3 regions of the Solibacillus sp. FSL R5-0449 genome follow, and region 3 is predicted to be linked to each of the others. Evidence: riboswitches for the same ligand, from Rfam matches in the RefSeq annotation. Region 3 holds a riboswitch; each other region holds the start of a gene.

What was found. A riboswitch is a leader RNA that binds a small molecule or an ion and turns the genes downstream of it on or off. The one in region 3 is predicted to bind lysine.
Positions count from the first base shown of each region.
Region 1: linked by a shared signal. The riboswitch ahead of MKY27_RS08415 (transporter substrate-binding domain-containing protein) and the one ahead of MKY27_RS11825 (aspartate kinase) in region 3 are both predicted to bind lysine.
Region 2: linked by a shared signal. The riboswitch ahead of MKY27_RS01250 (amino acid permease) and the one ahead of MKY27_RS11825 (aspartate kinase) in region 3 are both predicted to bind lysine.

Region 1 covers NZ_CP150239.1:1,725,604-1,735,739, forward strand. Annotated here, with positions in the region: gene MKY27_RS08405 (amino acid ABC transporter ATP-binding protein) at 1-159, opposite strand, end outside; gene MKY27_RS08410 (amino acid ABC transporter permease) at 161-907, opposite strand; gene MKY27_RS08415 (transporter substrate-binding domain-containing protein) at 1,032-1,868, opposite strand; lysine riboswitch at 1,983-2,170, opposite strand; gene odhB (2-oxoglutarate dehydrogenase complex dihydrolipoyllysine-residue succinyltransferase) at 2,316-3,581, opposite strand; gene MKY27_RS08425 (2-oxoglutarate dehydrogenase E1 component) at 3,675-6,482, opposite strand; gene MKY27_RS08430 (HAMP domain-containing histidine kinase) at 6,799-8,196, opposite strand; gene MKY27_RS08435 (response regulator transcription factor) at 8,199-8,870, opposite strand; gene MKY27_RS08440 (diguanylate cyclase) at 8,989-10,136, opposite strand, start outside.
Region 2 covers NZ_CP150239.1:239,582-249,717, forward strand. Annotated here, with positions in the region: gene hutU (urocanate hydratase) at 1-560, shown strand, start outside; gene hutI (imidazolonepropionase) at 606-1,835, shown strand; gene MKY27_RS01220 (agmatinase family protein) at 1,832-2,800, shown strand; gene MKY27_RS01225 (hypothetical protein) at 3,270-3,434, shown strand; gene MKY27_RS01230 (RtcB family protein) at 3,530-4,735, shown strand; gene MKY27_RS01235 (nitric oxide synthase oxygenase) at 4,858-5,913, shown strand; gene MKY27_RS01240 (restriction endonuclease) at 5,956-6,510, opposite strand; gene MKY27_RS01245 (MFS transporter) at 6,572-7,768, opposite strand; lysine riboswitch at 7,919-8,099, shown strand; gene MKY27_RS01250 (amino acid permease) at 8,357-9,814, shown strand; gene MKY27_RS01255 (RNA 2'-phosphotransferase) at 10,038-10,136, shown strand, end outside.
Region 3 covers NZ_CP150239.1:2,360,481-2,370,616, reverse strand. Annotated here, with positions in the region: gene MKY27_RS11850 (enoyl-CoA hydratase) at 1-331, shown strand, start outside; gene MKY27_RS11845 (electron transfer flavoprotein subunit beta/FixA family protein) at 394-1,167, shown strand; gene MKY27_RS11840 (electron transfer flavoprotein subunit alpha/FixB family protein) at 1,224-2,201, shown strand; gene trxA (thioredoxin) at 2,464-2,778, shown strand; gene uvrC (excinuclease ABC subunit UvrC) at 2,914-4,704, shown strand; lysine riboswitch at 4,737-4,915, shown strand; gene MKY27_RS11825 (aspartate kinase) at 5,004-6,236, shown strand; gene MKY27_RS11820 (YslB family protein) at 6,333-6,749, opposite strand; gene MKY27_RS11815 (succinate dehydrogenase cytochrome b558 subunit) at 7,021-7,635, shown strand; gene sdhA (succinate dehydrogenase flavoprotein subunit) at 7,730-9,475, shown strand; gene sdhB (succinate dehydrogenase iron-sulfur subunit) at 9,492-10,136, shown strand, end outside.

The DNA of each region.
Region 1 (10,136 bases), 630 kb from region 3:
CAGTAAATTAATGCAGCGTAACAGTGTCGATTTCCCTGAACCGGAAGATCCGATCAATGTTACGACTTCCCCTTTGTTTACCTGGAAATTAACATCTTTTAAAACTTCGTGATCACCGAATTTTTTATTTAAATGGTTAATATCAATTACAACTGCCATCTTATTCACCATCCTTATCTAGCTTGTTGCCTGTAATAAGTTCCACTTTATACGAAGACGGGCCATCCATCTTTTTCTCGAATAATAGTAAGAAACGAGTTACAGTAAATGTCATGATAAAGTATAATACCGTCGCGATAAAGAACGCTTCGATGTATTTGTAGTTACTGCCTGCGATCGAATTCGCTGTAAAGAACAGCTCCACTACCGAAATGACACTTAATACAGATGAATCTTTAATATTCATAACGAACTGATTCCCTGTTGCAGGTAAAATATTGCGCGCTACTTGCGGCAGCACAATATGAATCATTGTTTGCAGGTGATTCATACCAATCGCCTGTGCAGCTTCAAATTGCCCTTTATCAATCGATACGATACCACCGCGTACATATTCGGCCATATAGGCGCCTGTGTTTAAACTGATGACGATAGAGGCTGCTAAAAAGCGGTCAATATCGATGCCTAAATAGACAAGACCGTAAAATACGACCATCGCTTGTACCATCATCGGCGTTCCTCTAAAAATTTCCACATATGCTGTTAAAATAAAATTAACAACCTTCAATAGTGCTGATTTAATATTTTTTTTACGTTGTGGAATTGTGTGCATAATCCCGATGAAAAATCCGATCAGCGTTCCGCAAATTGTCCCGATAATTGCCAAGAGCAGTGCTGTCCATGCGCCTCGTACAAATAAATCCCAGTTGTCCGTAAACAAGTTCCATGATGATTCTAAAAATGCCATCGCCTTGTCCTCCGTTTCTATCTTTGTTTATATTATTTATGTACGAAATGATCATTTTAATAGAAAAAGGTTGTCTTCCGTCTGCCGGCAAGACAACCTCATTAAAACTGTTAATCCAACACGATTATTGTGCTGCTGGTTGATTTGCAATTGCGTCTTCCATTAATTGTTGACGCTCTTCTTCCGAAATTTCAGCTAAAACTTTGTTAATTTGTTCACGTAAATCAGAACCCTTTTTCAAACCTACCGCTACAGCTGTTGACGCTTCATCTGCTTCGAAGTTTGGCTCAGGTACGATGTATTTAATGTTATTCAGTGCCATCTCAGCAGAGATCCCTTCTGGACGTTCTGAAACATATCCATCAATTGCGCCTGACTGTAATTGTACACGCATTGCACCAAAATCAGTTGCCGCTACTTGTTTTTGAACACCTTCGATTTGATCGATTACATCATAGTGTGTTGTCGCTTGCTGACCAGTAATTTTCGCACCTGCAAAGTCAGATAATGAAGTTGCATTAGCATATGGGCCGTCTTCTTTTACAACGATGACATAGTCACTTGTATAATAGTTCTCTGTAAAATCAACTACTTCCTTACGTTCAGGCATTGGTGACATACCAGCAATTACTAGATCAATGGCACCTGATTGTAGTGATGGAATTAAACCATCCCAGTCTGTCTTAACAATTTGAAGTTCCATGTCCAGACCTTCAGCGATTTTCTTCGCGATTTCCACGTCATAGCCTGCTGCGTATTCCTTAGAACCTTTAATTTGAACTCCGCCATTGGCATCATCTTTTTGTGACCAGTTGAAAGGTGCATACGCTGCTTCCATTCCAATTTTAAGCACTTTTTTGTCGGAATCAGAACCGCCTGTAGTACCTTCTTCGCTCGAGCCACATGCAGCCAGCAATAGCATTGTCATGGCTGTCAGTAAAATTAATAGTCTCTTTTTCATAGAAAATCTCTCCTCTTTTGTTAAATTTCGGACGCATTATATGCAAAAAACGACCTAAAAGAAGAACTTTAGGTCGTTTAAATTATAATTAGCCCGAATCCTCTACAGTTCCCATTTTGAGATAGCACAACTCAACCATCAGGGATATAGATGATTGAGACAGTTCTGCAATTGTTCACTGCAGACCCAGCATTGTAAAATTGAGCATTTACAACACTTCGGCGATATTTCCTTCTTTTATATTTCACAGCCAGCTCATGGCTCCATATAAAACTGTTAAGTATCGCGCCTCTACCTCACGAGATTGTGAGGTTTTAATATGAAATTGATAAGTTTTATATTACATTATTGCGACATTTCCGTCAACAATCATTTTTCTGAAATTTTAAGGTAAAAAAAGTAAATGCGCAATACATAAAGTATCGCGCATTCGTAGAGAAAATACTATTAAGAATTTAATAATAAATCTTCTGGGTTTTCGATCATTTCTTTAACTGTTTTCAGGAAGCCAACAGAATCTTTACCATCGATGATACGGTGGTCGTAAGATAATGCTACATACATCATTGGACGAATTTGAACTTCACCATTAACAGCTACTGGACGGTTTACGATTGAGTGCATACCTAAAATACCAGCTTGAGTACCGTTCATGATTGGTGTTGACATTAATGAACCGAATACACCACCGTTAGTGATAGTGAATGATCCGCCAGCCATGTCGTTTAAGCCTAATTTTTTGTCGCGTGCTTTTCCAGCTAACTCTGCAATGTTTTTCTCGATCTCAGCAAAGTTTTTCGCATTTGCATCACGAACAACTGGTACTACTAAACCTTCTTCAGTTGATACGGCAATACCGATATCGAAGAAGTTGTTTAAGTGAATTTCATCACCGTTAATTTGTGCATTTACATATGGATATTTCTTCAATGCTGCTACTACAGCTTTTGTGAAGAATGACATGAAGCCTAATTTAATATCGTTAGCTTTCACGAACTCATCTTGTTTACGTTTACGTAAAGCCATAATGTTCGTCATATCAATTTCGTTGAATGTAGTTAACATTGCAGTTGATTGCTTAACTTCTAATAGACGTTTTGCAATTGTTTGACGACGACGGCTCATTTTTTCAACTGTTACACGGTCTGTGTCAGCTGCTGGTGTAAAGATCATTGGACCGTTACCTGCTGCTGGTGCTTGAGTAGCTGATGCTGCAGGAGCTGCTGGTGCTGTACCATGAGCTGCAACGTCTTGTACACGTACGCGACCTTGTGGATCAACAGGTGAAATTGCTGCTAAGTCGATGCCTTTTTCACGAGCTAATTTACGAGCTGCCGGTGAAGCGATTACACGCTCACTTGAAGTTTCTTCGGCAGCAACTGGAGCCGGAGCTGCTTTAGGAGCTTCTTCTTTTGCTGGAGCCGGAGCTGCTTTAGGAGCTTCTTCTTCTTTAGCTGCTGGTGCAGGTGCTGCGCCTTCGCCAGCTTCAACAACTGCGATTACTTGTCCTACTAATACAGTATCGCCTTCTTCAGCTAAAATTTGCTTTAAAACGCCTGCTTCTTCAGAGATGATTTCAGCATTAACTTTATCAGTTTCTAACTCAACGATGAATTCGCCTTTTTCTACGCGATCTCCAACTTTTTTCACCCACTGGGCAATTGTACCTTCAGTAATTGATTCTGCTAATTCAGGGACTTTAATTTCAGCCACGTTCATATCCTCCTTTAATTACGCTACACATCCATTGTATAGCAAGCCACTTCTATTTTAAATAGAAGCAGCTCTTTTTAAACAAATCATTTATTACTTTTCAAGTGCTTCGTTCACTAATTTCGCTTGTGCTGCTTTATGTGAATCGCCATCACCTTCAGAAGTTGAGCTCATTGCAGGACGTCCTACATAGCGCACTTTTTTGCCTTCTGCGATATCATATAATGTTTCAAGAACATATGTCCATGAACCTTGGTTTTTCGGTTCTTCCTGTACCCAAACGATTTCTTTAACATTCGGGAAACGAGCGATAATATCTTTCACTTGTTGTGCAGGGAATGGATAAATTTGTTCAACACGAACAATGTGTAAGTGATCTAAGCCTTCGCCGTCTTTCACGCGTTCAGCTAAATCGATCATTACTTTACCAGTACCAAGTACTACTTTTTCAACCGCTTCTGTGTTTTTGCCTAAACCTTCTTGCTCGATTACTTCTTGGAAGCGACCGTTTGCAAGCTGTTCAGCAGTAGCTGCAGCAAGTGGGTGACGTAAAAGTGATTTTGGAGAAACCACTACTAATGGACGTACACCTTCAGTACCTAATAATGCAGCTTGACGGCGTAATAAGTGGTAGTAGTTGCCTGCATTTGAACAGTTCGCTACGAACCAGTTATTTTCTGCAGATAACTGCAGGAATCGTTCCATACGGCTTGATGAGTGTTCTGGACCTTGGCCTTCATAACCATGTGGTAATAGAAGTACGAATCCAGATTTTTGACCCCATTTAGCGCGTGCACTTGAGATGAAGTTATCAAACATTACTTGTGCCATGTTCGCAAAGTCACCGAATTGTGCTTCCCATACAGATAATACATTTTGGTTTTCTAGATTATACCCGTATTCGAAACCTACTACACCTGCTTCTGTAAGTGGTGAGTTATAAACTGAGAATGATGCTTTTGCACCTTCAATGTGGTGTAACGGTGTAAATTCAGAACCATTGTTTTTATCATGTAATACTAAGTGACGTTGAGAGAACGTACCACGCTGAGCATCCTGACCAGTGAAACGAACAGGTGTGCCATCTTGTGTGATTGTTGCATATGCTAATGTTTCAGCATGACCCCAGTCGATTTTGCCATCTTTGAATGCATCACGGCGTTTAGCTAAAATTTTACCTAACTTGTTTTGCGGTTCAAAACCATCTGCAAAGACAAGAAGATCTTCATTTACTTTAGCAAGACGTTCAGCATCTACTTTCGTATCGATTTCAGGGAATTCGATTTTAAGTTCTTCCGGCATGTTAGGCGTTACATGCTCGTCTTTTTCAGCCATTTCTTTTACATGATCATACGCAGCTTGCATTTCTGCATAAATAGAAGTATCTAATGCTTTTACTTCATCAGCAGACAGAACACCTGCTTCTGCTAATTCTGCACCGTATAATGCACGAATTGGTTCATGTTTTGCTACTAATTTATATGTTTCAGGGTTTGTTACTGTCGGATCATCTGTTTCGTTATGACCGTAACGGCGGTAACCGATTAAGTCGATTACGATATCCTTTTTGAACTTCGCACGGTATTCCGCAACAAAGCGACCAACAGCTGCTACTGTTTCAGGGCTGTCAGCGTTTACATGGATTACCGGAATATCATAGCCTTTTGCAGGGTCAGATGAATAATTAGATGAACGTGAATCATGTAATTCAGTTGTGAAACCGATCATGTTGTTCGCGATAATTTGAACAGTACCACCTGTTTTGAATCCTGCTGTTTGAGAGAAGTTGAAGCCTTCCGTTACAATCCCTTGACCAGCGAATGCCGCGTCACCGTGTAAAATGATACCGAATGCATTTGATGGATCATGTTTTGCAACACCTGCTTCTGATACATCATCTTGTGCTGCACGTACAGAACCGATTACAAGCGGATTCCCTACTTCTAAGTGAGATGGGTTGTATGCTAATTTAACGTTCAATCCTGAATCATGAGTGTAAGATGCACCCATATGATATTTAACATCGCCAGTCCAGCCTTTTGTAATTTCTAATTTACCGTCTTCAGGGAAGAATAGGTCATTAGAAACATGGGCGAAATCAGAGAACATCATATCGTATGGTTTATTTAATACGTGAGTTAATACGTTTAAACGACCACGGTGTGCCATACCGATACGAACGTTTTTTACACCTTTCGCTTCAGCTGATTTGATAATTTCATCTAATAAAATGATTTGAGTGTCTAAACCTTCTCCAGAGAAACGTTTTTGACCAACAAATGTTTTATGAATGAATTTTTCAAAGTTTTCAATGCGTGTTAAACGCTCTAATACTGCTTTCTTTTCATCAGCAGATAACGTTTTTTTGAATGTGCCGCCTTCTACTTGCGCTTCGATCCAAGCACGTTCTTCCGGATTTTGTAAATGTGCAACTTCCACACCAATTTTATCAGTGTAGACAGATTTTAAATAATCAATTGCTTCCTTACCGTTTGTAACACCTGCAGGAACATTAGCGAAAAATACTGATGCAGGAATAGCCTGTAAATCTGCTGCTGTTAAATTGAATACGCTTTCTTCAATGCGCGAAGTATCTAATTGACGATTTTTTAATGGGTATAAATCTGCTGCTAAATGGCCGTACTCACGAATTGATTCTGCCAACTTAACTGCTGCTAAAACTTTTTTGTAGTCTCCAGTACCTGTTACTGCTGCTGTTGCAACCGGTTGTTGACCATCTGCAAATACAGGACCACCGTAAGCCTGGAATAATTCCACTAGTTCCGGTTCTACTTCTTCAGGAGATTGCAGGAATAAGTCATACTGCTCTAATACATAACCTAAGTTAGGACCAGAAAACGCTGACCATGGAGAACCTGCAGGTAATACATTGTTCGACATGAAAATAACCTCCAAATTTTTGCCTTATGGCTGTTCCAATAATTTACTTAAAAAGGTATAATTTTGTATATTACAATACAAAAATTACCTTCTTTTGTACGTAGATAAATTAAGTACCCTCTTTTTATCTACCAAAACAAAGCAAATAATATTTTATCATTCTTCCACATGGACTAAAAGCACATTTATATACGGCGGAAGAACATTTTTTCCATCTCAATCTTACTACTCTTCACAAAAAATACAACTCTTTTTATCAAATTAAGCAATTTTTTTCGTGAACTATTGAAATAGTAATTAGATTGAGAAAAATTATTCATTTTTTAAGAAGTTTAAGGTAAAAAAAGGTACCTTTCTGTATTTTACTTTCGACATCAATTTCCACTTCATATTTATCTGCGAGCATCTTTGTAATACTTAACCCAAGTCCAGTACCTGCAATTTTATTAGTTCGTGATGCATCCACTCGGTAAAACCGATCGAAAATATGTGGTAAATGTTGTTCAGAAATACCGATACCATTGTCTTCTATCTTAACTAAAATCTGCGACTGTAATTCATTATAATCAATTGTTACATGAAGATTTGGAACATTGCTATTATATCGTATACTATTACTCAAAATATTTCTAAAGATTTGCGCTAAAGCATGCTCGGTAATGGAGGCAGCCGCTTTATCACCGTTTACGGTCAGACGAAACTCAGTGCTGGGATGGAGCTGCAGTAATTCATCTCTTACTTGTTCGTATACTTGTTCTATATCAGCTGAAGCCTTTTCATCTGCCTGTTCCCTTCTTGCCAGTTGCAATAGTTCCTCAATCATTTTCCTCATACGCGCAATTTCGGTTAACGAAGTGTTTAATGCTTCTTCCATTACTTCCGGTTCGTCTTTCCCCCACCGTTTGATTAAAGATAAATGACCTTCAATAACTTGAATCGGTGTTCGCAGTTCATGTGAGGCATCTGCGACAAACTGTTGCTGCTTTGTAAATGAAATTTCAAGTTCATTCATCAAAGTACGATACATATGAAGTAAGTCGCCAATTTCATCTTTTGCCGTATAATCAAATTTCGGCTGGGCTGCAAACCCGTTTTTTCTGACGAAACTCATGGCATCCCTTAACTGAACAAGCGGTTTCATTAACATATTCGATAAGTAATAACTGATCATAACCGAAAATAAAATGGCACCGAAACCGATAATAAAGATGGTCGTCAAAATATAGTTCATCATCGAATGAAATGCTGCTAAAGGGTGAATCAGCTGCATAATTCCTTGAAATTGACCGATCTGAACGACTCTGTGGATGACATAGTTCTCAGAACCTGAAATCATCTGCTTTTCAATCACTGTTGAATAATAATTTTGAGTTTTTGGCAGTTGTGCAGCAGGCGCAGCATCATTGATACGCATTACCTCAATACCATCCAAATTAAATACACGTACTGTTTGTTCCTGATTTAAAATAGCTTTCATCAATGCTGTGTTGTTTTGAAGCGCCTGTACTGTAACAGTGTTTCCTTGTGATTCAAAATAGGTTGTCATATCATCAACCGTTCGCAATGCATTTTTTTCCTCATTATGAATCAGCCATGTTTGCAGCGCGATATACAGCACAACAGATATGAGGGTATAGCTTACAAAAATCGTTACGCCGACTGCGAGCATCCACTTCGATTTTAAGGAAAGGTTCAGTAATTTATTTTTCATCATCCTCACCCGCGTATCACATAGCCAACACCACGTACAGTTTCAATGTACGGAGTATTTTCTGTTTGCAGTTTTGAACGTAAATGGCGAATATATACATCGACTACATTAGTTTCTACCTCAGAATCAAATCCCCAAACCATTTCTAAAATATGTTCCCTTGTACATACATGATTTTTGTTCTCCACAAGCAGCTTTAATAAATCGAATTCTTTCCTCGTAAGCTCGATTTTGTTATTTTCAAATATTACTTCATATGCCTGAACATCAATTACCAAGTCTCTAAAAACGAGTTGCTTAGATTTTTGAGTGTGCGTGACTCTCCTTAATATCGAACGAATCCGGGCCAGTAGTTCCTCGATCGCAAAAGGCTTCACAATATAGTCATCTGCCCCTGCATCCAATCCTGACACACGGTCCATGACTTCATCACGTGCGGTTATTAACAGAATCGGTACATCGCTGAATTTACGTATTCTTCTGCATACTTCAATTCCATTTAATTGCGGCAGCATGACATCGAGTAAAATACAGTCGAATTGTTCACTTTCCGCGAATTCGAGACCCGTCCTCCCATCATATGCAGTAACGGTTTCAAACTGCTCATGCTTAAGTTCCAATTCAAGGAAACGCGCAATATTCTTTTCATCTTCAATAATTAAAATCTTCTGGTTCATCAGCTTCCCTCTCTATCAACAATCTATATCAACATTTAGTGTACCATTTGTATTTTACAATAAAAAAAGAATACGGAGTAAATTTCCGTATTCTTGAAAATGAAATAAAGATATACCTTTAATTGAAAGACTGTTTTGCTTTATATAATTCCTGATCCGCTAAATCAATTAATACATCCAGACTTACACTATGCTTTGGATATATTGATAGGCCCATTGAGGCTGTAGGGGAGAAATGTGCCTCTCGAATCATCCATCCAATTTGCAGATTTTCTTTGATTCTGCCCACAATTTGAGCGAGTTGAGCAGTACGATCTGTCTCGTAAATGGACAACCCTGTTAAAACTATTAAAAATTCATCGCCGCCAAGCCTTATAACGAGGTCTTCATTTCGTACGCTTCGAACGAGCGATTTACCGAATTGAATTAAAAATTCATCGCCAACATCGTGGCCGTACAGATCATTTACTTGTTTAAAATTATCCCCGTCAAGATATAAAATCGCCAGGCAGGTGCCTGTTTCATCCGCTTCTGCCTTAAGCATCGGAAAGTCCTTATACAATTTACGGCGATTCCCCAGCTGTGTCAGACTATCATGATACGCTAAATAGGTTAACTGATCTTCCAGCTGCTTTCGCTCGGTAATTTCTCTTGAAACCATGACAATTTCCGTAATTTCATGATTTGCCAGATCAAATGTTAACGTATAATTCCCTTCCGTCCATATCGTACTATTATCTTTTTTGTACAAAAGCAGTTCAATTTTCTGTTCCTCTACTCTATCAATCGTTTCAGGGTTCAATGCTTCATGCCACAGTTGAACACATTCAGGCTTCAGCAATCGATCGTACGGAACACCAATCAGCTCTTCCTCATGATAACCAAGTTTCCTTGTATAGGAAGGTGAAGCGTATTTAATTTTTCCGTAGCGGTCTGTGACAACAATAAAATCATTTGTGTTTTCAGTAATCGCTCTGAAATTGCGTTCAATTTTATAAAGGTCGGACATTAATTTCTTTTCAGACGAAATATTATATTGCACCATTAAAAACTGCTCGATATCCCCTAGCTCATTTTTCAAAGGAATCACAGTGGAATCCACCCAATAAATATCGCCATTCTTTCTGCAATTGCACACTTCATCACGCCAAATTCCTTCTTTACTGACATTATGCCAATAACTCGTTGAACCAAAATCAGATTGATATGTCGAGTGTAAAAAGTGGTAAGGCTTGCCGATTAATTCGCCACGCGTGTAACCTGTAT
Region 2 (10,136 bases), 1.5 Mb from region 3:
ATATTTACAAAACAGATGCTTTGGCTAAAGAAATGTTTGCTGAAGATAAGGCATTAGTAAACTGGATCGATATGGCGCAGAAAATGGTGAAATGGCAAGGCTTACCTGCCCGCATTTGCTGGCTGGGATATGGCGACCGCCACCGCTTTGCCCTAAGAGTGAACGAAATGGTCGCAAATGGTGAATTAAAAGCGCCGATTGTATTCGGTCGTGATCATTTGGACTCTGGATCTGTCGCTTCACCAAACCGTGAGACAGAAGGGATGCAGGACGGATCGGATGCTGTATCAGACTGGCCATTATTAAATGCGCTCGTCAATACGGCAGGCGGTGCAAGCTGGGTGAGCATCCATCACGGCGGTGGTGTAGGAATGGGCTATTCCCAACATGCCGGCCAAGTACTAGTAGCTGACGGAACAACACTTGCTGCAGAAAAGATCAATCGCGTGCTTATTTCAGACCCGGGTATGGGGGTTGTACGCCATGCAGATGCAGGCTACGATATTGCAGTTCGCACAGCAAAAGAAAAAGGTATCAATATGCCGATGCTAAAAGGATGATGAACTTTGGCTATTTTAATAAACAATGCAAATGAAGTATTAACAATGGAATGTGATGTGAAATTACCGCGCCGCCGTGAGCAAATGAGCGAGCTCGGTCTGAAAAAAGAGGTAAGTGTATTAATCGAAGACGATCGCATTGCAATGATTGCGCCTCTTGATGAAATAAAACAAGAATATCCGCATCTAGTAAGCGATGCCGAGGTTATTGATGCACGCGGGAAGATTGTTATGCCGGGTCTTGTTGACTGCCATACACATTTAGTACATGGGGGGACACGTGAACATGAGCTGAATATGCGCCTTGCCGGAAGGTCCTATATGGACATTATGAATGCAGGTGGCGGGATTCACTATACGACGACAAAAACGCGCGAAGCGAATTTTGATGAGCTATACAACAAAACCGTTCAGCACTTAAACGTGTTTTTGCGTCACGGTGTTACAACGGTTGAAGCAAAATCAGGCTACGGCCTTGATCTTGAAAACGAACTCAAACAGCTTTATGTTGTAAAGAAACTGCAGGAAGAGCATGTTGTCGATATCGTCTCTACTTTTATGGGTGCACATGCTGTTCCGAAAGAATTTAAAGGCAATGAAGATCAATTCGTGAAAATTATAATCGAGCAGATGATTCCAAAAGTGGCGGAATTGGGGCTTGCGGAATTCAATGATGTCTTTTGCGAAAAAGGGGTGTTCACACCTGAGCAATCCCGCCTGATTTTGGAAGCGGGGAAAGAATACGGACTGACACCGAAAATTCATGCAGATGAAATTGAGCCGTATGAAGGCGCGGAACTCGCTGCAGAAGTAGGGGCCATCTCCGCAGAGCATTTACTCGTTGCTTCAGATGAAGGAATTGCAGCTATGGCAAAGGCCGGTACGATTGCTGTACTCTTGCCGGGAACCGCCTTCTTTTTACGCGCACCGTATGCAAGGGGTCGCCTGATGGTTGATAGTGGTGTACCTGTAGCAATTTCAACGGACTTTAATCCGGGTTCTTCGCCAACGATCAGCTTGCCGTTCATTCAAAATTTGGCATGCATGAACATGGGAATGACGATGGAGGAAGTGCTTTGTGCAACAACGATCAATGCCGCCCACGCGATAAAACGTGCTGATCAGGTCGGCACGCTCGAAAAAGGAAAACAGGCGGATGTACTGATTTTGGACGTTCCGAATTATAAGCAGCTTCAATATTTTTACGGGATGAATCATACCGACACTGTCATTAAAGCAGGGAAAGTCGTTGTGAAAGGTGGCAGCTTACTGTGAGCGCTTTTCTAGTAAGCCCGGCAACTTCTTGGAATCGGGTGGAATCTGAAGACTTGAAGGTTAAAGACTGGATTGTACCAAGTTATGCGGAGCTTTCGGAATCCTTTGATGTGGTTTTAACAGGGGTCCCGCTGTCCCGTTCGTCGATCAGTGCTTCGGCAGCTTCGGAATATCCGGATTTTTTCCGTAAAAGTTGGAATCTGTTTACGACGTATTCGATTGATGAGGATGTGGATATTCGGGAACTACGGGTTGCGGATGTTGGCGATGTGAAAATGCACGGAACGAATATTTTGCAGTGTCATGACAATATCGAACAAGCGATGATGGATATATTGAATAATTGTCCTGCGAGCTTCTATGTACAAATTGGCGGAGATCATTCGGTTACTGCCCCGGTTGTAAGGGCTTTTGCAAATTCTTCCGGCAAACGAATCGGTATTTTACAGTTTGATACCCATCTGGATTTACGAGCAACGGAATCAGATGGACCGACAAATGGTACGCCGATCCGTCAGCTGCTTGATGCAGGGATAGTGAAGGGTGAGGATGTGTACAACATCGGGCTGCACGGTTTTTATAATGCCCCGAGCCTTATTTGTACTGCGGACCATTATGGGGTGAATCGTATTACGTTAAAGGATTTCCGTCGTCGTGGCGCGGAGTCCATAATCGCTAATGTCATGGAAGAGCTTTCTGGAAAAGTAGATATTGTTTATGTGACAGTTGATATGGACGTACTTGATATTGCATATGCCCCGGGAGTTCCTGCGTCTACACCAGGTGGGATGCGGACAGAAGAGCTTTTTGATTTGCTTTATGAAGTGGGGAAATACGAAATTGTAAAAGGTATGGATTTTGTCTGTGTCGATCCGCATCGTGATACACGTGAATTGCAGACAGTAAAAGCCGGAGTGTACGCGTTTTTAACGATGCTGGTATCGAGATTTGTTCATTTGAAATGAAAAGCTGACCGAATTTCTTTTTGGGGAATTCGGTTTTTTTTATGGAGTGAAAAATAACAAAAATGGATTAATAATCAAAACAGGGGGTAAAGGAGGAAAGAAAAAGCAGACATCGCATTGGATGTGGCGAAAAAATAGTTAAATGGGCTGTTTGAAAAGTTTAACCGCTTTTCGAACGGCCCATTTTATTTGAGGAGAGATCTGGTTTTCTAATAAATTCCCGAGATTTTCTAATATCTGTACTCAAGTTTCTAATAAATCGTCCATTTTCTAATAAAACAAATGGATTTTCTAATATCGACCCTCAATCTTCAAATATACAGCTGAAAGTTTCAAATATAACCCTCAAGTTTTCTTACTCTTATTTCTTCTAATAAAATGCAAGCTACTATAAAAGGAAAATTTATGAAACTTCTCCTCACCTCCACTCGTAAACAGTAACAATTACTTTCACAAAGGGAGGTCTGTCATGAAACGTAAAATCCTGTTCGCATTCATCGGAGCACTGCTCTTACATATTCTATATTACGCAATACTGCTGTTAATTGGTTTGGTTCAAACATTCTTCTACAAGCCGCAATTCGCACCGGATACGGTTGGGCTGCAATCTGAAATGGTATTCGGATTTTGTTAACCGAGGATCCCCGGTTTTTCTGCTCGGAAGCTATATCGGGGTGGCACTTCTTATATTCGCTGTACTCAGTTTAAAAAAGAAAGGCGTGAATAGCATTGATCGAAATTAACGGGAAATATACAAACGCGAAAATTTATACAAACACACCACAGGAAGTAGCGATTCAGCAAATTGATGAACTCGTCAATCAGCCGTTTATGGAAGGGACAAAAGTACGAATTATGCCCGATTATCATGCCGGAAAAGGCTGTGTCATCGGCACAACAATTCAGTTGAATGCCCGTGTTGTACCGAATCTCGTCGGCGTTGATGTAGGATGTGGGGTGCTCGTTTCGGAAATCGGTAAAGGTAACATTGATTTTAATGAACTTGATACAACAATCCGACGTTTCGTACCGAGCGGCAATGAAATCCATGAAACTGCACTAAATAGAATGGGCGCTGAACTTTTTGCAAACGAAAACTTCATCGCACGTGGCTTGCAAAATGAATATACAGGCCGCTCGCTAGGTACATTAGGCGGCGGCAATCATTTTATCGAGCTTGCAAAAGATGAGACGGGAGTTCATTATTTATTGATTCATACGGGCTCGCGCTATGTCGGGGCAAAGGTGGCGAACTGGCATCAGAAGCGTGCATTTGAGTCATTGCAGCGCGAAGATTTATCCGAAAGAATTGCGGCAATGAAGGAAGCCGGAAACAGCAAGGACATTCAAAAAATGGTTAATGCCTATAAGAATGAAAATCCGGTTGTGCCAAAGGATCTGGCATATTTAGAAGGCGATCTGTTCCGGGATTATATTGCGGATATGAAACTGGCACAGCGTTTTGCACATGAAAATCGGATCCATATTGCCAAGACAATCGCCGAGCATATGAAGTGGGAGTTCGCGGAGCAGTTTGATTCCGTACACAATTATATTGATACGGATGCCATGGTTTTGCGTAAAGGGGCAGTGCGGGCGGCAAAGGATGAAAAGCTCGTCATTCCGATGAATATGCGGGACGGTTCTCTTATTTGTATCGGAAAAGGAAATGCCGAATGGAATGAATCCGCCCCACATGGAGCAGGCCGGATTTATTCGCGGACAGCCGCAATGAAAAACCTGTCGATGGATGATTTCAAACAGACGATGCAAGGGGTTTGGACAACTTCGGTAAGTGAAGAAACACTCGACGAAGCACCAATGGCCTATAAGCCGATGCAGGAAATTGTCGAGCAAATCGGAGAAACGGTGACAATCCAGAAGCACGTGACACCGGTTTATAATTTCAAAGCGAGTGATAAATGGAAGAGATAATCTAAAAACCACTTTATGAACAAATTTAGTCATGTATGAAATATACATGTTTTAATCGGTTGTTGTTTCATTGTGTTTCCTTTTCCAAGAGGCCAAAATAAGGCTAGAAGGGGATGAAATAGATGGCAACAACGACTTCAATAGTGCATGAACGTATAGATTTCCTTACTTTATATAAAAAAGAAACAAATCAGACAGAAGAGTGGCTGAAAAAGCGTTTGGAAGATGCCCAGCATTCGGACTTTATTTTATCGACAGATGAGCTTACATACGGGGCGCGAGTTGCATGGCGCAACAGCAATAAATGTATCGGGCGCCTGTTTTGGAATAGCTTAAACGTGTTTGATAAGCGCCAATTATTAAATGAAGCTGAAATTTACGAAGCACTTCTTAACCATATTGATTTTGCGGCCAATAACGGGAAAATCAGACCGGCTATAACACTGTTTGAACCGGACCGTGTACGCATCTGGAATCATCAGCTCATCCGCTATGCCGGCTATGAAACAGATAGTGGGATTGTCGGAGATTCCGATTCGATCGAGTTTACGAAAATATGTGAAAGCCTTGGCTGGTGGGGTGCACGTACTCACTATGATGTACTACCACTTGTCATTCAAGTTGATGAACGGGAGCCTATGTTTTTTGATATTCCGAAAGAGCGTGTGCTGGAAGTGGCGATCACCCATCCGGAGTATGATTTTTCATCATTAAATATGAAATGGTATGCAGTTCCGATTATTTCGAGTATGCGTTTTAATATTGCCGGTACTGATTTTCCGGCAGCCCCGTTTAACGGGTGGTATATGGGGACAGAAATTGGTGCGCGCAACTTGGCGGATACGTACCGCTATAATTTTCTCCCGAAAGTAGCAGAAGCAATGGGGTTGGATACTACAATGAATGCATCGCTTTGGAAGGACCGTGCACTAGTTGAATTGAATGTTGCGGTTCTTCATTCCTATAAAAAGGCGGGCGTTAGTATTGTCGATCATCATACAGCAGCTCAGCAGTTTCAGCTGTTTCAAGTGCAGGAAAATAAAAGCAACCGCGATGTAACCGGCAACTGGGTTTGGCTTGTACCGCCACTATCTCCTGCAACGACAGATCTGTATCATGAACCAATTGCCAACACGATAAAAAAACCAAATTACTTCTACCAACAGCAGCCATATTAAAATAGGTGTGCAGGAAGCGAAAGCCTCTGCACACCTGTTTCTTTACCTTTTATTTAACATAATTTGAATCAATTCATCACGATCGATTAAATAAACGTCATTGATGTCGGCAAGTTTTTCAGCCTGGCGTGTAAAATGACTGTTGGTGACAACCCATGCTTCAGTTGCCTCATACATTTTTACCGCACCGATAATTTCCTGAACGGCTTTTACACCGACCGTACCGGAATAGCGTTTTGCCTGGACAGCGATAATATCTTTTCCGTCCTTTAGAATAAGGTCTGCACCGTAGTCACCGCTCGTTGCGGTATAGCTCACTTTAAAACCGCGTCGCTTAAATAATTCTCCTAAAAATCTCTCGAAATCCTCACCGGTCATTTTGTCGACTTCACGGATGCCGGATTTCCGTAACTTCCTCGTCTTCAGCGATTTCAGCCAAATTTTAAACGCGATATATAGTACGAAATAAGCGACAATTCCATAGCCGATCCCTTCAGCTGTTTGTGTGACATAAAAACCAGCTGCACCAGCCGAGGCGATGAAAAACAGCGGGATAACCGGCAGGCGTTTTTTATTTCGTTTTCTCTTTTTACGCAATAGTTCTGTACTCCTTTTGTTTACTAACGCTATTATATCATAAAAGGGTACATACGTTTGGTTATATCGTCCGATTGTTTGCGCTCATAAAAGAAGCAAAAAATAACAGTACAGAAATTAGGATAAACAGCATCACCGGGATTGACCAGCTGTCCGTCAAATCATGGACATAGCCGAATAGAATCGGTCCGATTGCGGCAATAAAATAACCGATTGATTGTGCAAATCCTGAAAGTTCAGCTGCATCATAGGCTGTCTCTGTACGCAGAGAAAACAGCATCAGTACTAAACCGAATGAAGCCCCACCTGCAAAGCCCAATAAAATCATCCAGACAATAGCGAGACTTGTCCATTCTATCAACACACCAGTAAATCCAACTAAGTAACAGATTGTAAAGAAAACAACGATTGGTCGTTGTGAAGCGATTTTACCGGCGATAATCGGAATAATAAATGTCATCGGAATTTGCGAAAACTGCATAACGGACACCATCCAGCCGGAAGCAGTAGCATCAAGTCCCTGACTAACGAAAATTTCCGGTATCCACGCGGACGAGCAGTAAAATATAAATGATTGAAAACCCATTGCTCCAGCGACTGCCCAGGCAAGCGGTGATTTCCACATATGCGTTTTCGTCTGCGAAGAGGGCATATGTAATTCGACTTTTTCCTGGCGCAAAATCGGCAGCCAAATCAGCATTGTAAGAATACCTAAAATAATCGTAATTCCAGCTGCGATTTGCCAGCCTGCGCTTGCAGCAATAGGATAACTGAAGCCTGCAGCAAGTCCGGAAGAAATGTTCATCGATACGGAATAAATCCCTGTTAATAAGCCGATATGTAATGGGAATTTCCATTTGAAAAAACTAGGGATAAGGACATTACCAAATGCAATTGCGACCCCGATTAATATTGTTCCTAAAACGAGTAAAGATGTTGCCCCAAGTGAACGCAGTAAAATCCCTACACATAGCAAGATGACGGAATAAAATAATGTCCATTCCATCCCAAACTTACGGGCAATACGCGGTGCAAATGGCGAAACGACCGCAAAGGCAATTAAAGGAATAGTCGTTAAAAAGCCTGCAAGAAAGTTCGATATCCCAAGGTCGTCACGAATAAATGAAATAATTGGTCCGATTAATGTAATCGGTGTACGCAATGTTGTCGCAAATAAAAATACGGCGACCATAAAATAGATGAGCGGTCGGTTGGATAGTATTTTTTTGCTGTTTTGATTTAATTGCTCGGTGTCCATTTTAATTCTCCTTTTGACTAGTAATATATGTTTGAGTAGTATGAATACTCTTAAAAAACAGAATAAAGATGAAGTCATTGCTATCAAAAAAATGTTATGTTAGACTTTTAATCATTGTTTCAATTAAATAAAACATTACCTCATGTAGATTTATGAGGTAGAGGTCGCAATCATTAAGACTAGTATAGCTGAGATTAGGAAGAATCGGTGAAGCTTTATGAAAGGAATGGTTGCCGAAGTGTTATTTTTCTTCTTGAAAATAATGCTGGGGCTGTTTCCGATAAGGAACAGAACTGTCACATGTGTGAGCATGTGTTGAGCTATCTTTCAAGTTTGTTGAGGTGTAAATATAACCATCACAAAAACTTGTGGTGGTTTTTCTTTTTACGGATTTAGGCGAGAGTGGCTAAAAAGTTGCGGGGATTGGCTAAAAAATACAAAAATTTGGCTAAAAAACTAGCTCAGTAGGCTAAAAAACGTATAATTTTGGCTAAAAAACCACCTCAATTGGCTAAAAAGTTAAAGCGGCTAATGGACAGCCGCACTTATTGCAACAGTATTGGCTAAAACAAAGGAGTTTTTAAGATCATGAGTGAGATTAAAATAGATCAGCTCGGTAACAAAAATGAGCTGAAAAGAGGATTAAAAAGTCGCCATGTAACGATGATATCGCTTGGCGGAACGATCGGTACAGGTTTATTTTTAGCATCAGGCGGTGCGATTGCACAGGCAGGTCCTGGCGGGGCATTGCTCGCATATGCACTGATCGGCGTTATGGTGTATTTCTTAATGACATCATTAGGGGAAATGGCTGCCTATATGCCAACATCCGGTTCGTTTAGTACGTATGCAACAAAATTTGTGGATCCGGCTTTAGGCTTTGCACTTGGCTGGAACTATTGGTACAACTGGGCAATTACAATTGCAGCAGAAATTGCGGCTGTTTCGTTAATTATGAAATACTGGTTCCCGGACAGTTCGTCGATTTTATGGACAATTTTATTTATCGTAGTCGTTTTATCATTTAACTTAGCATCTGTAAAAGCTTTCGGTGAAGCGGAATACTGGTTTGCGATGATTAAAGTTGCGACAGTCATCGTCTTCATCATTGTCAGCTTCCTGATGATTTTCGGTATTTTAGGCGGGAACGATCCGGTCGGCTTCACGAACTTCGTGAAAGACGACGCACCGTTTAATGGCGGTTTCCTTGCACTGTTCGGTATTTTCCTTGCAGCCGGATTTTCATTCCAAGGTACGGAAATGCTTGGGGTAACGGCAGGGGAAACAGATGACCCGGGCAAAAACATTCCAAAAGCGGTACGTTCAGTATTCTGGCGTATTTTACTGTTTTACATTTTCGCAATCGGCGCAATCGGATTGCTTATTCCATATACGGATTCACGTCTTTTGTCAGAAGATATTGCGACAAGCCCGTTTACATTAGTATTTGAAAACTTAGGTGTGGCATTTGCGGCATCGGTTATGAATGCGATTATTTTAACGGCAATGTTATCAGCAGGGAACTCTGGATTATATGCAGCAAGTCGTATGCTTTATCAGTTAGCGGTTGAAGGCAAAGCGCCAAAACTGTTCATGAAAGTAACAAAGCGTGGTATTCCAATGTATGCACTTCTTGCTACTTTGGCAGTCGGTTCATTAGCATTCCTTGCATCATTTTTCGGTGACGGTGTCGTGTACATTTGGTTATTAAATGCTTCCGGTATGTCCGGCTTCATCGCTTGGCTCGGCATTGCAATCAGTCATTACCGATTCCGCCGTGCATATGTCGCACAAGGACATTCTTTAAGCGATTTACCATATGTATCGAGATTCTTCCCATTCGGTCCGCTATTCGCGTTTGCCCTATGTATGATTGTCGTACTAGGTCAAAACTATATGGCGTTCATGGGCGGAACAATTGACTGGTACGGTGTTATCGTTTCATATATCGGTTTACCACTGTTTGCTGCTTTATGGTTTGGCTACAAATTTAAACACAAAACGAAAATCGTTCCTTTAGAGGACTGCGATTTATCGAATAAATAATTTCTGAAACGCAATGTGAGCTTACAGGCTTTCATTGCGTTTTTTATTTATGCGGAATATTTGTCCTTTAGGAATAAGTGAGAGTGATTGAGGATTATGCTAGACTGATTGAGGATAATCTGTACAAAATTGAGGAATAATTTCCTCGAGTACGATGGCTGCAAGAGTGGTATTATAGAAGAAACAAAAATTGAGTAACACAGAAGAATAAGGAAGTGAAAACATGCCTATTTCAAAAGGTTTCTATAAAAAAGTATATCCGTGGTTAATAGGGGAAGATAGCAAAGATGTGCTGTATCGACCGTTTCTTACAAAGGGGAAC
Region 3 (10,136 bases):
TTATGTTGGTGTAGCAAAAGCAGCGGAAATGATGTTTACAAGTGACCCGATTACGGGGGCTGAAGCTGTTGAGTGGGGATTAGCAAACCGTGCTTATTCCGATGAAGAGCTGTTGCCTGAAACATTGAAAATCGCTAAAAAAATTGCGAAAAAATCACCAATCGCGCTTAAAGCAGCGATCCAAATGCTGAATTACTCGAAACCATCATCTTATTACGATGGTGTAAATGCTGAAGCAAACAGCTTCGGTGAAGTATTTGTTTCTGAAGATGCTAAAGAAGGTATCCAAGCATTTATTGAAAAACGTGAGCCAGTGTTTACTGGCAAATAAAAAAATGTATTCTTCCCTGTTTTTCGGGATTAAAATTAAAAAGCTTTTAGGAGGTCTAGATTATGAATATTTTTGTATTAGTAAAACGTACTTTTGACACAGAAGAAAAAATCGTCGTATCAGGCGGTAAAATTCAGGAAGATGGTGCAGAATTCATCATCAATCCATATGATGAGTACGCAATTGAAGAAGCAATTCAAAAGCGTGACGCATTAGGCGGTAAAGTAACAGTTGTGACAATCGGTGGCGAAGATGCAGAAAAGCAGTTACGTACAGCTTTAGCAATGGGTGCCGATGAAGCGGTATTGATTAATACAGAAGATGATTTAGATGAGCTTGACCAATATTCTTCAGCTTATATTTTAGCGGAATATTTAAAAGACAAAGAAGCAGATTTAATTTTAGCAGGAAATGTAGCGATCGATGGTGGTTCAGGACAAGTTGGCCCGCGCTTAGCAGACCTGCTGGGCATTAACTACGTAACAACTATTACTTCATTGGAAATCGAAGGCACGAACGTTAAGATTGTGCGTGATATCGAAGGGGACGCTGAAGTATTAGAAACATCATTACCATTATTAGTAACAGCTCAACAAGGTTTAAACGAGCCGCGTTACCCATCTTTACCGGGAATTATGAAAGCGAAGAAGAAACCGCTTGCAGAACTGGAATTGGATGATTTGGATATCGATGAAGACGATGTTGAAGTAAAAGTAGAAACAGTTGAAATTTACTTACCGCCACAAAAAGCGGCTGGTCGTGTATTAGAAGGCGATCTTTCTGCACAGGTAAAAGAATTAGTAAACTTACTTCATAACGAAGCAAAAGTAGTCTAATAGAAGTCAACTAGCGTACGAAAATTTTTACGAAGATGGTAATGGAGGGATATTCTATGTCAAAGAAAGTTTTAGTGTTAGGTGAAGTTCGCGAAGGGAGCTTACGTAACGTTTCATTTGAAGCAATTGCAGCAGGTTTACAAATCGCTGACGGCGGTGAAGTAGTAGGTTTATTAGTTGGGGATGCAGTAGCTGAATTAACACAGGAATTAATCGCATACGGAGCGAGCCGTGTTATCACAGTAGAACATCCACATTTGAAAAACTATACATCTGACGGATACAGCCAAGCAATTTTAGCAGTAATAGAACAAGAAAATCCAGAAGCAATCGTTTTCGGTCATACTTCTTTAGGTAAAGACTTATCGCCAAAAATTGCTTCACGCTTACAATCTGGTTTAATTTCAGATGTTACGGAAATTCAGGGAGCAGGCGATGATACAGTATTTGTTCGCCCAATCTACTCTGGTAAAGCATTTGAAAAAGTAAAAATCAAAGAGGGTATTATTTTTGCGACAATTCGTCCAAACAATATTCCGCCATTAGTAAAAGACGATTCTCGTTCTGGTGAAGTATCATCAGTATCAGTTGATATTACAAATTTACGTACAATCATCAAAGAAGTTGTACGCAAATCAACTGAAGGTGTAGATCTTTCAGAAGCGAAAGTAGTAGTTGCAGGTGGTCGTGGTGTTAAATCAGAAGAAGGTTTTGAGCCATTAAAAGAGCTTGCTAATTTACTAGGTGGAGCAGTTGGCGCATCTCGTGGTGCATGTGATGCTGAATATTGCGATTACTCATTACAAATCGGCCAAACTGGTAAAGTTGTAACACCTGATTTATATATCGCTGCAGGGATTTCTGGTGCGATCCAGCATTTAGCTGGTATGTCGAACTCAAAAGTGATTGTTGCGATCAACAAAGATCCAGAAGCGAATATCTTTAAAGTAGCAGACTACGGTATCGTTGGCGACTTATTCGAAGTAGTGCCAATGTTAATCGAAGAGTTTAAAGCACTTAAAGTAAATGCTTAACAAGTGATTAGGGGCTTCCTTCTTTTGAAGGGAGCCTTTTAATTTTTATTATGGTGAGGTAAGTATGGTGTGAAGAGAAATGGATATCGTATAATGCATTAAATTGTTTAAATAAAGGGTATAGTTCTTCTAATATCCTCTAAAATCCATCGGAAACAATGGCTAAATTTGAGGGTCATGATATTCCCAAGCATTTTACTACTGTTTAATTGGGAAAACATGCTATACTACAACCATATGTTATTTAAGGAGGCTATTTAATATGGCAATTGTACACGCGACAGATCAAACATTTCCACAAGAAATTTCAAACGGCACAGTTTTAGTAGACTTTTGGGCTACTTGGTGCGGACCATGTAAAATGATCGCTCCAGTTCTTGAAGAATTAGATTCAGAAATCGGTAACGATGTTAAAATCGTAAAAGTTGATGTTGATAACAACCAAGGTACTGCTGCTGATTACCAAATCATGTCAATCCCATCATTATTATTATTCGTAGATGGTGAATTAAAAGCAAAAACTGCTGGCTTCATGCCAAAAGAAGCTTTAGTTGATTTCATTAACGACAACAAATAATTAAACCATTGACCATTCAAACGCCAAGGCGTTACTGATATGTCAACAAGCCGTATGCCGTATAAGGTGTACGGCTTTTTTCTTATACCCCAATCAGTTAAAATAAAAGAAAGGACATATTAAACAGGTGAGAAAATGAATGCAATCATAAAAGCAAAACTAGAAATACTGCCAAATGAATCAGGTTGCTATATTATGAAAGACCGTCAAGGCACGATTATCTACGTTGGTAAGGCGAAAGTATTGAAAAATCGAGTACGTTCTTACTTTACGGGAAGTCATGACGGGAAAACTGCAAGACTAGTCAGTGAGATTGAAGACTTCGAATATATTGTGACTTCAAGCGATTTGGAAGCCCTTATTCTGGAGCTGAATTTAATTAAGCTGCATGACCCGAAGTATAATGTAAAACTAACGGATGATAAAACGTATCCTTATATAAAAATAACGAATGAACGATACCCTCGTATTATTACGACAAGAAAAGTGAAGAAGGATAAAGCGAAATATTTCGGTCCGTATCCGAATGCCTATGCGGCGAACGAAACGCGTAAATTACTGGACCGTCTGTACCCGCTTCGTAAATGTACGCATCTGCCTAACCAGGTGTGCCTGTACTATCACTTAGGTCAATGTTTGGCACCGTGTGTAAAGGATATTGAAAAACAGGTGTATGATGAAATGATTGATGAGATTTCGAAGTTCTTAAATGGGGGCGTCGAAGAAATACAACAAGACCTTCAGCAAAAAATGCTGGATGCAGCCGAAAATCTGGAGTTTGAGCGGGCAAAGGAATTCCGGGATTTGATTGCCCATATTGATCAGATTATGGAAAAGCAAAAAATCGTCACAGATGATTTAAGCAACCGGGATGTATTTGGCTATGCAGTGGAAAAAGGCTGGATGTGTGTTCAGGTGTTTTTCGTGCGTCAAGGTAAACTCATTGAGCGGGATGTTTCGGTTTTCCCGATCTATAATGAGCCGGAAGAGGAATTTTTAACATTTGTCGGGCGTTTTTACGAACAGCCGCATCATCTATTGCCAAAAGAGATTTTTGTACCGAAATCGATTAACGAAACAATTTTACAAAAGCTTTTGAATGTGAAGGTACTGACACCAAAGCGCGGTTCCAAAAAAGAGCTTGTTGATCTGGCGATGAAAAATGCGGAAATCGCCATTCATGAGAAATTCCAGTTGATTGAACGTCAAGAAGAGCGGACAGTAGGGGCTTGTGAAGCGCTTGCTGAAGCAATGCAAATTCCGTTGCCGCTTAGAATAGAGGCGTTTGATAACAGTCATATGCATGGTGCAGACCCGGTATCGGCGATGGTTGTTTTCATCGACGGGAAGCCTGCGAAAAAGGAATACCGGAAATATAAAACAAGGGAAGCGGCCAAGCATGATGACTATGGCGCGATGCAGGAAGTCATTCGACGCCGCTATACACGTGTACTGCGAGAAAATCTGCCATTGCCTGACCTGATTCTCATCGATGGGGGAAAAGGACAAATGGAAGTCGCACGTGAAGTAATCGAAGACGAACTTGGCTTAGTCATCCCGATTGCAGGACTTGCTAAAGACGAAAAGCATAATACGTCCCAGCTTTTATTTGGTACGCCTCCGGGAGTTGTACCGTTGAAGCGTACAAGTGACGGCTTCTATTTATTGCAGCGTATTCAAGATGAAGTTCACCGATTTGCGATTACATTTTTACGTCAGCAGCATCAAACGAATGCCATTACTTCTGTTCTTGATGGGATTGAAGGAGTGGGTCCGAAGCGAAAGCAGCAGCTTATGAAGCATTTTGGTTCAGTGAAAAAAATTCGCGAAGCAAGCGAGCTGCAGCTGCAGGAATCAGGAGTACCGGCAAAATTGGCGGAAGTCATCTATCGTCATTTTCATGAAGCACCATTGAATAAAGAATAGGGTTGTGCTAATATAAAAGACAATTCAATATTTACTAAGATAGAGGCGCAGTATTCAACAGTACATTGCTCGAGGAAGAACAATTCCATTGACAGCAATCGAAAGGGGGTCCTGCCGAAGTGAAGTGCGTATTGTTCGCGCAGTTTGCTGGTTTTGCATTTAAGAGATGTAAAACTGTCAGAGCTTTATGTTCTGGAGGGCTATCCTGAAAAACTTATAACTATTATTTGTATTGACGGCGGCTTTCCATGAACTCGGAAAGCCGTCTTTTTTGTTTTCAAATTTAAGGAGGGAAAAGAATGGAGACAGTTGTTGTAAAGTTTGGCGGTCCGGCATTGACTACACCGGAAAAAATAGTACACCTAGCTAAAAAAGTGATAAAAGAGCAAGGGCGTGGCATAAACTTAGTCGTTGTCGTTTCTTCAATGCCCGCTATACGACGAGAATTGAGACAATATGCTGCTGAAATTACCGATGAGCCGTCGAAACGGGAAATGGATGCATTCGTCTCATCAGCAACACAAATAACAAGTGCGATGCTTGCAATGGCGATTCAGGAGCATGGAGGCAAAGCTGTCTCTTTAGCTGGATGGCAAACAGGTATCCATACAAATCAAAAGCATGGTAACGCACGGATCGATCATGTCGATAGTAAACGAATTCAGGAACATTTGGCATTAGGCGAAATCGTCGTCGTAGCAGGTTTTCAAGGAGTTACGGGGACAGACAATATTTCAACATTCGGCAAAGGAGGTTCTGAAACTTCAGCGGTTGCACTTGCGGTTGCCCTCGAAGCAGAGCGTGTCGAGATTTTTTCATCGGTTGAAGGGATTTTCACAGCAGACCCAGAAATTGTAAAGGGATCTAGGAAACTACCGGAAGTTTCTTATGATGAGATGTTGGAATTTGCAAATTTAGGGGCTAAAATATTGCAACCACGTGCGGTTGAACTTGCCAAAAAATACAATATACCGCTCATTGTACGTTCTTTCGTACAGGACGTGGAAGGCACTTTTATTAAAGGGGATGTAGACATGGAGAAAAACTTACTTGTACGCGGGATAGCCTACGAATCGGATATTATTCGTTTGACGATCGGCTATGATTCGTATGAAACCGCGTCATTGGCAGAAGTGTTTAGTGTTTTAGCAGAAAATGATATCAATGTGGATATTATTGTTCAAGCAGTCATTGATGGCGTGAAGCCGACCATTTCCTTTTCAATTTCCAAGGATGAGTTTGCGGAAGCATTACGGGTTCTGGAAACTAGTAAATTATCACTTGGATTTAGTTTTGCAGATTTTGAAGTAGGTTTAGCGAAAGTATCGATTATCGGTTCTGCGATGGCATCCAATCCTGGGGTGGCAGCTCGCATGTTTGCACGTTTGGGACGCGAACATATTCCTGTAAAAATGGTCAGCACTTCGGAAATCAAAGTGTCTGTCGTTGTACCACAGGAAGAAATGGTTCGTGCTGCGAATGTGCTGCATGAGGAATTCGATTTGGCAATGAAAGAAGTAACCGCTTCTTAAAGTAATAGCTGGAAATGAGCTGAAGTAGCTTATTTCCAGCTTTTTTATTGTGCAAATTTGCATCTTCACCAATAGATAATTATGATAAGTTGAAGACTAAATTTTCTCTTTTAAATCCCATTTTAACGTAAATTTTACGATGTGTTTGTCATTGTCTTTTTCTTCATAGCATTCCGTCAAATAGCCAAGCTGTTTTTGCTTCTGCTCTGCCAAAAAGCCGGCTTCAAGACGGAAACAACGTTGTACAATATTAAGTGGCAATTCCTCAGATGTCGAAAGTATGTAGTGAAGTTCGTCCTTCGTTTCCTTTTCCAGAATTAACTGGCCCCAGCCAGCTTCCATGAAAAATGAAGGCAGTTCATCCATTGAAAATAATGGGAACTTTCTTGCAATTTCTTTACCTGCCCAATATAAAACATCTTCTTCATGCTTTCCTAAAATAGAAGGAAGAAGATGGTCACGAATGATTTCGTAGCCAAAAGTTGGAATCGTTTTCATTTTGTACCCTTCCATATAAAAAACCTCTTTCATAAATTTTCGTATAATTTTCATTCTTTCGTGAAGAAAAGAGTTATAAGCAGAAAAAACGGTTCTCAAAACAGCGTAAAACCGTCTTTAAAATGATTATAAAATATCCTGCGTTGCCTTGACGCTAGTATCTGTTGAGAGTACAATGGACATGTCATAATATTGTACCATGATGAAATGCGCAGTCAACATCCCAACTTTTACAAATTTGAGGCGTTGCGCATGTGTATTTCAAGTACTAAGGGGGGTAACAGTTTTGTCGAAAGATCGTGAATTTTTATGGCGCCGCTTACACTCGTTACTAGGTGTAGTTCCTGTCGGGTTGTTCTTGGTGTTCCACTTATTTCTGAACTTCACTGCAATTGGCGGTGAGGAAACTTACAATAACGCTACAGGTGTTATGGAATTACTTCCACACTCGTTATTGTTAGCGATGGAATGGATTATTATCTATATTCCATTAATGTTCCACGGATTCTATGGAGTGTATATTGCTTTTACAGCGACATACAACACGGGACGTTTCAGCACATTCCGTAACTGGATGTTTGCATTGCAACGTTTCACAGGGATCTTCCTTGTAATCTTCATTGCGTGGCATATTTTCCAAACACGTATCCAAAAAGCATTAGGTGCTGAAGTTGAATTTAATATGATGGTTGAAATCGTTGATAATCCATTAATGTTAGTATTCTACATTTTAGGTATCGTTTCAGCAGCATTCCACTTAGCGAACGGTTTATGGTCGTTCTTAGTAAGCTGGGGTATTACACAATCTAACAAATCTCAACGAATCGCAACTTATGTTACATTGTTAATCTTCGTAGTATTAGCAATCGTTGGTGTTGCAGCTATCTTAGCATTCGTTTAATCACTTAACTTAGTCACTACTACATAGTTAAGTACCTAGACGGAATGGAATATGAGTAAAAGTTTTAGCAATTAATGAGGAGTGAGAAATAATCATGGCAAAAAGTAAAGTTATCGTCGTTGGTGGCGGTCTTGCTGGCTTAATGGCTACGATTAAAGCAGCTGAAGTTGGTACTGAAGTTGAATTATTCTCGTTAGTTCCGGTTAAACGTTCACACTCTGTATGTGCACAAGGCGGAATTAACGGAGCAGTTAATACAAAAGGTGAAGGGGATTCTCCATGGATCCACTTTGATGATACAGTTTATGGTGGTGACTTCTTAGCGAACCAACCACCAGTTAAAGGTATGTGTGATGCAGCACCTGGTATTATCCACTTAATGGACCGTATGGGTGTAATGTTCAACCGTACTCCAGAAGGTTTACTTGACTTCCGTCGTTTCGGTGGTACGTTAATGCACCGTACAGCATTCTCTGGTGCGACTACTGGTCAACAATTATTATACGCACTAGACGAGCAAGTTCGTTCACACGAAGTAGCTGGTTTAGTTACGAAATATGAGCACTGGGAATTCCTTGGTGCAGTGCTTGATGACGAAGGCGTTTGCCGCGGTATCGTAGCACAAGATTTACGTAGTGAAGAAATTCGCTCATTCCGCTCTGATGCTGTAATTATGGCAACAGGTGGTCCTGGTATTATCTTCGGTAAAACAACAAACTCAGTAATCAACACTGGTTCTGCAGCATCGATTGTTTACCAACAAGGTGCAACATATTCAAATGGTGAAATGATTCAAATTCACCCAACAGCGATTCCTGGAGACGACAAAAACCGTCTAATGTCTGAATCTGCTCGTGGTGAAGGTGGACGTGTATGGACGTATAAAGACGGTAAGCCTTGGTACTTCCTAGAAGAGAAATATCCAGCTTACGGTAACTTAGTACCACGTGATATCGCAACACGTGAGATTTTTGACGTGTGTGTAAATCAAAAATTGGGTATTAACGGGGAAAACATGGTATACTTAGACTTATCCCATAAAGATCCTCATGAATTAGATATTAAACTAGGTGGTATCATCGAAATCTACGAAAAATTCGTAGGTGATGACCCACGTAAATTACCGATGAAAATCTTCCCAGCGGTACACTATTCAATGGGTGGATTATGGGTTGACTATGACCAAATGACTGAAATCCCTGGTTTATTCGCTGCAGGTGAATGTGACTACTCACAACACGGTGCAAACCGTTTAGGTGCGAACTCATTATTATCAGCGATTTACGGTGGTATGGTTGCAGGTCCAAATGCTGTTAAGTACATTAAAGGACTTAAAAAGCATGCAGAAGATTTACCTGAAGAAATCTATACGCGTCGCGTACAGGAAGAAACAGAAAAATGGGAAGCTATCCTAAAAATGGATGGTACAGAAAACGCTTACTTACTACACAAAGAACTTGGTGAGTGGATGACTGACAACATGACTGTTGTACGTGTAAACGCAAAACTAGAAGAAACTTATGCGAAATTAACTGAACTTCAAGAGCGTTGGGAAAACATCAACATTAACGACACACAAAAATGGTCGAATCAAGGTGCTCACTTCACTCGTCAGTTAAAGAACATGCTATATTTAGCTAAAGTTATGACTAAGGGTGCATTATTACGTAACGAATCTCGTGGGGCTCACTACAAGCCTGAATTCCCTGAACGTGATGATGAAAACTTCTTAAAAACAACTATGGCGAAGTTCGATCCGGCAACGGGCGAACCAATTATTACTTATGCCGATGTAGACGTTTCGTTAATTCCACCACGTAAACGCGACTACTCAGCGTAGAAGGGGGAACTAAACAGTGGAAACAGTAAATACTGATAGAACAGTTAAGTTAGAAATCGTTCGTCAAGACAATGAGAATGGTGCTACACGCGTTGAGAAGTTTGAAGTTCCTTACCGTCCAGGTATGAACGTTATTTCTGCTCTAATGCATATTCAAAAAAATCCTGTTACTGCTGATGGTCAAAAAACGACTCCAGTAGCATGGGATATGAACTGTCTGGAAGAAGTTTGTGGTGCATGTTCAATGGTAATCAACGGACGTCCACAACAATCTTGTTCAGCATTAGTAGACAAGTTAACTCAACCAATTCGTTTAGAGCCAATGAAAACTTTCCCGGTTATCCGTGACTTACAAGTAGACCGTGAGCGCATGTTTAACGCACTTAAGAAAGTTAAAGCATGGGTACCTATCGATGGTACTTATGATTTAGGCGAAGGTCCTCGTATGCCAGAGCGCAAACGTCAATGGGCTTATGAATTATCAAAATGTATGACTTGTGGTGTATGTATGGAAGCATGTCCAAACGTTTCTGAATCTGCATCATTCATCGGTCCATTTGCATTATCTCAAGTACGTTTATTCAACACACACCCAACAGGTGCAATGAATAAAGACGAGCGTTTAAATGCAATCATGGGCGATGGTGGTCTTGCAAACTGC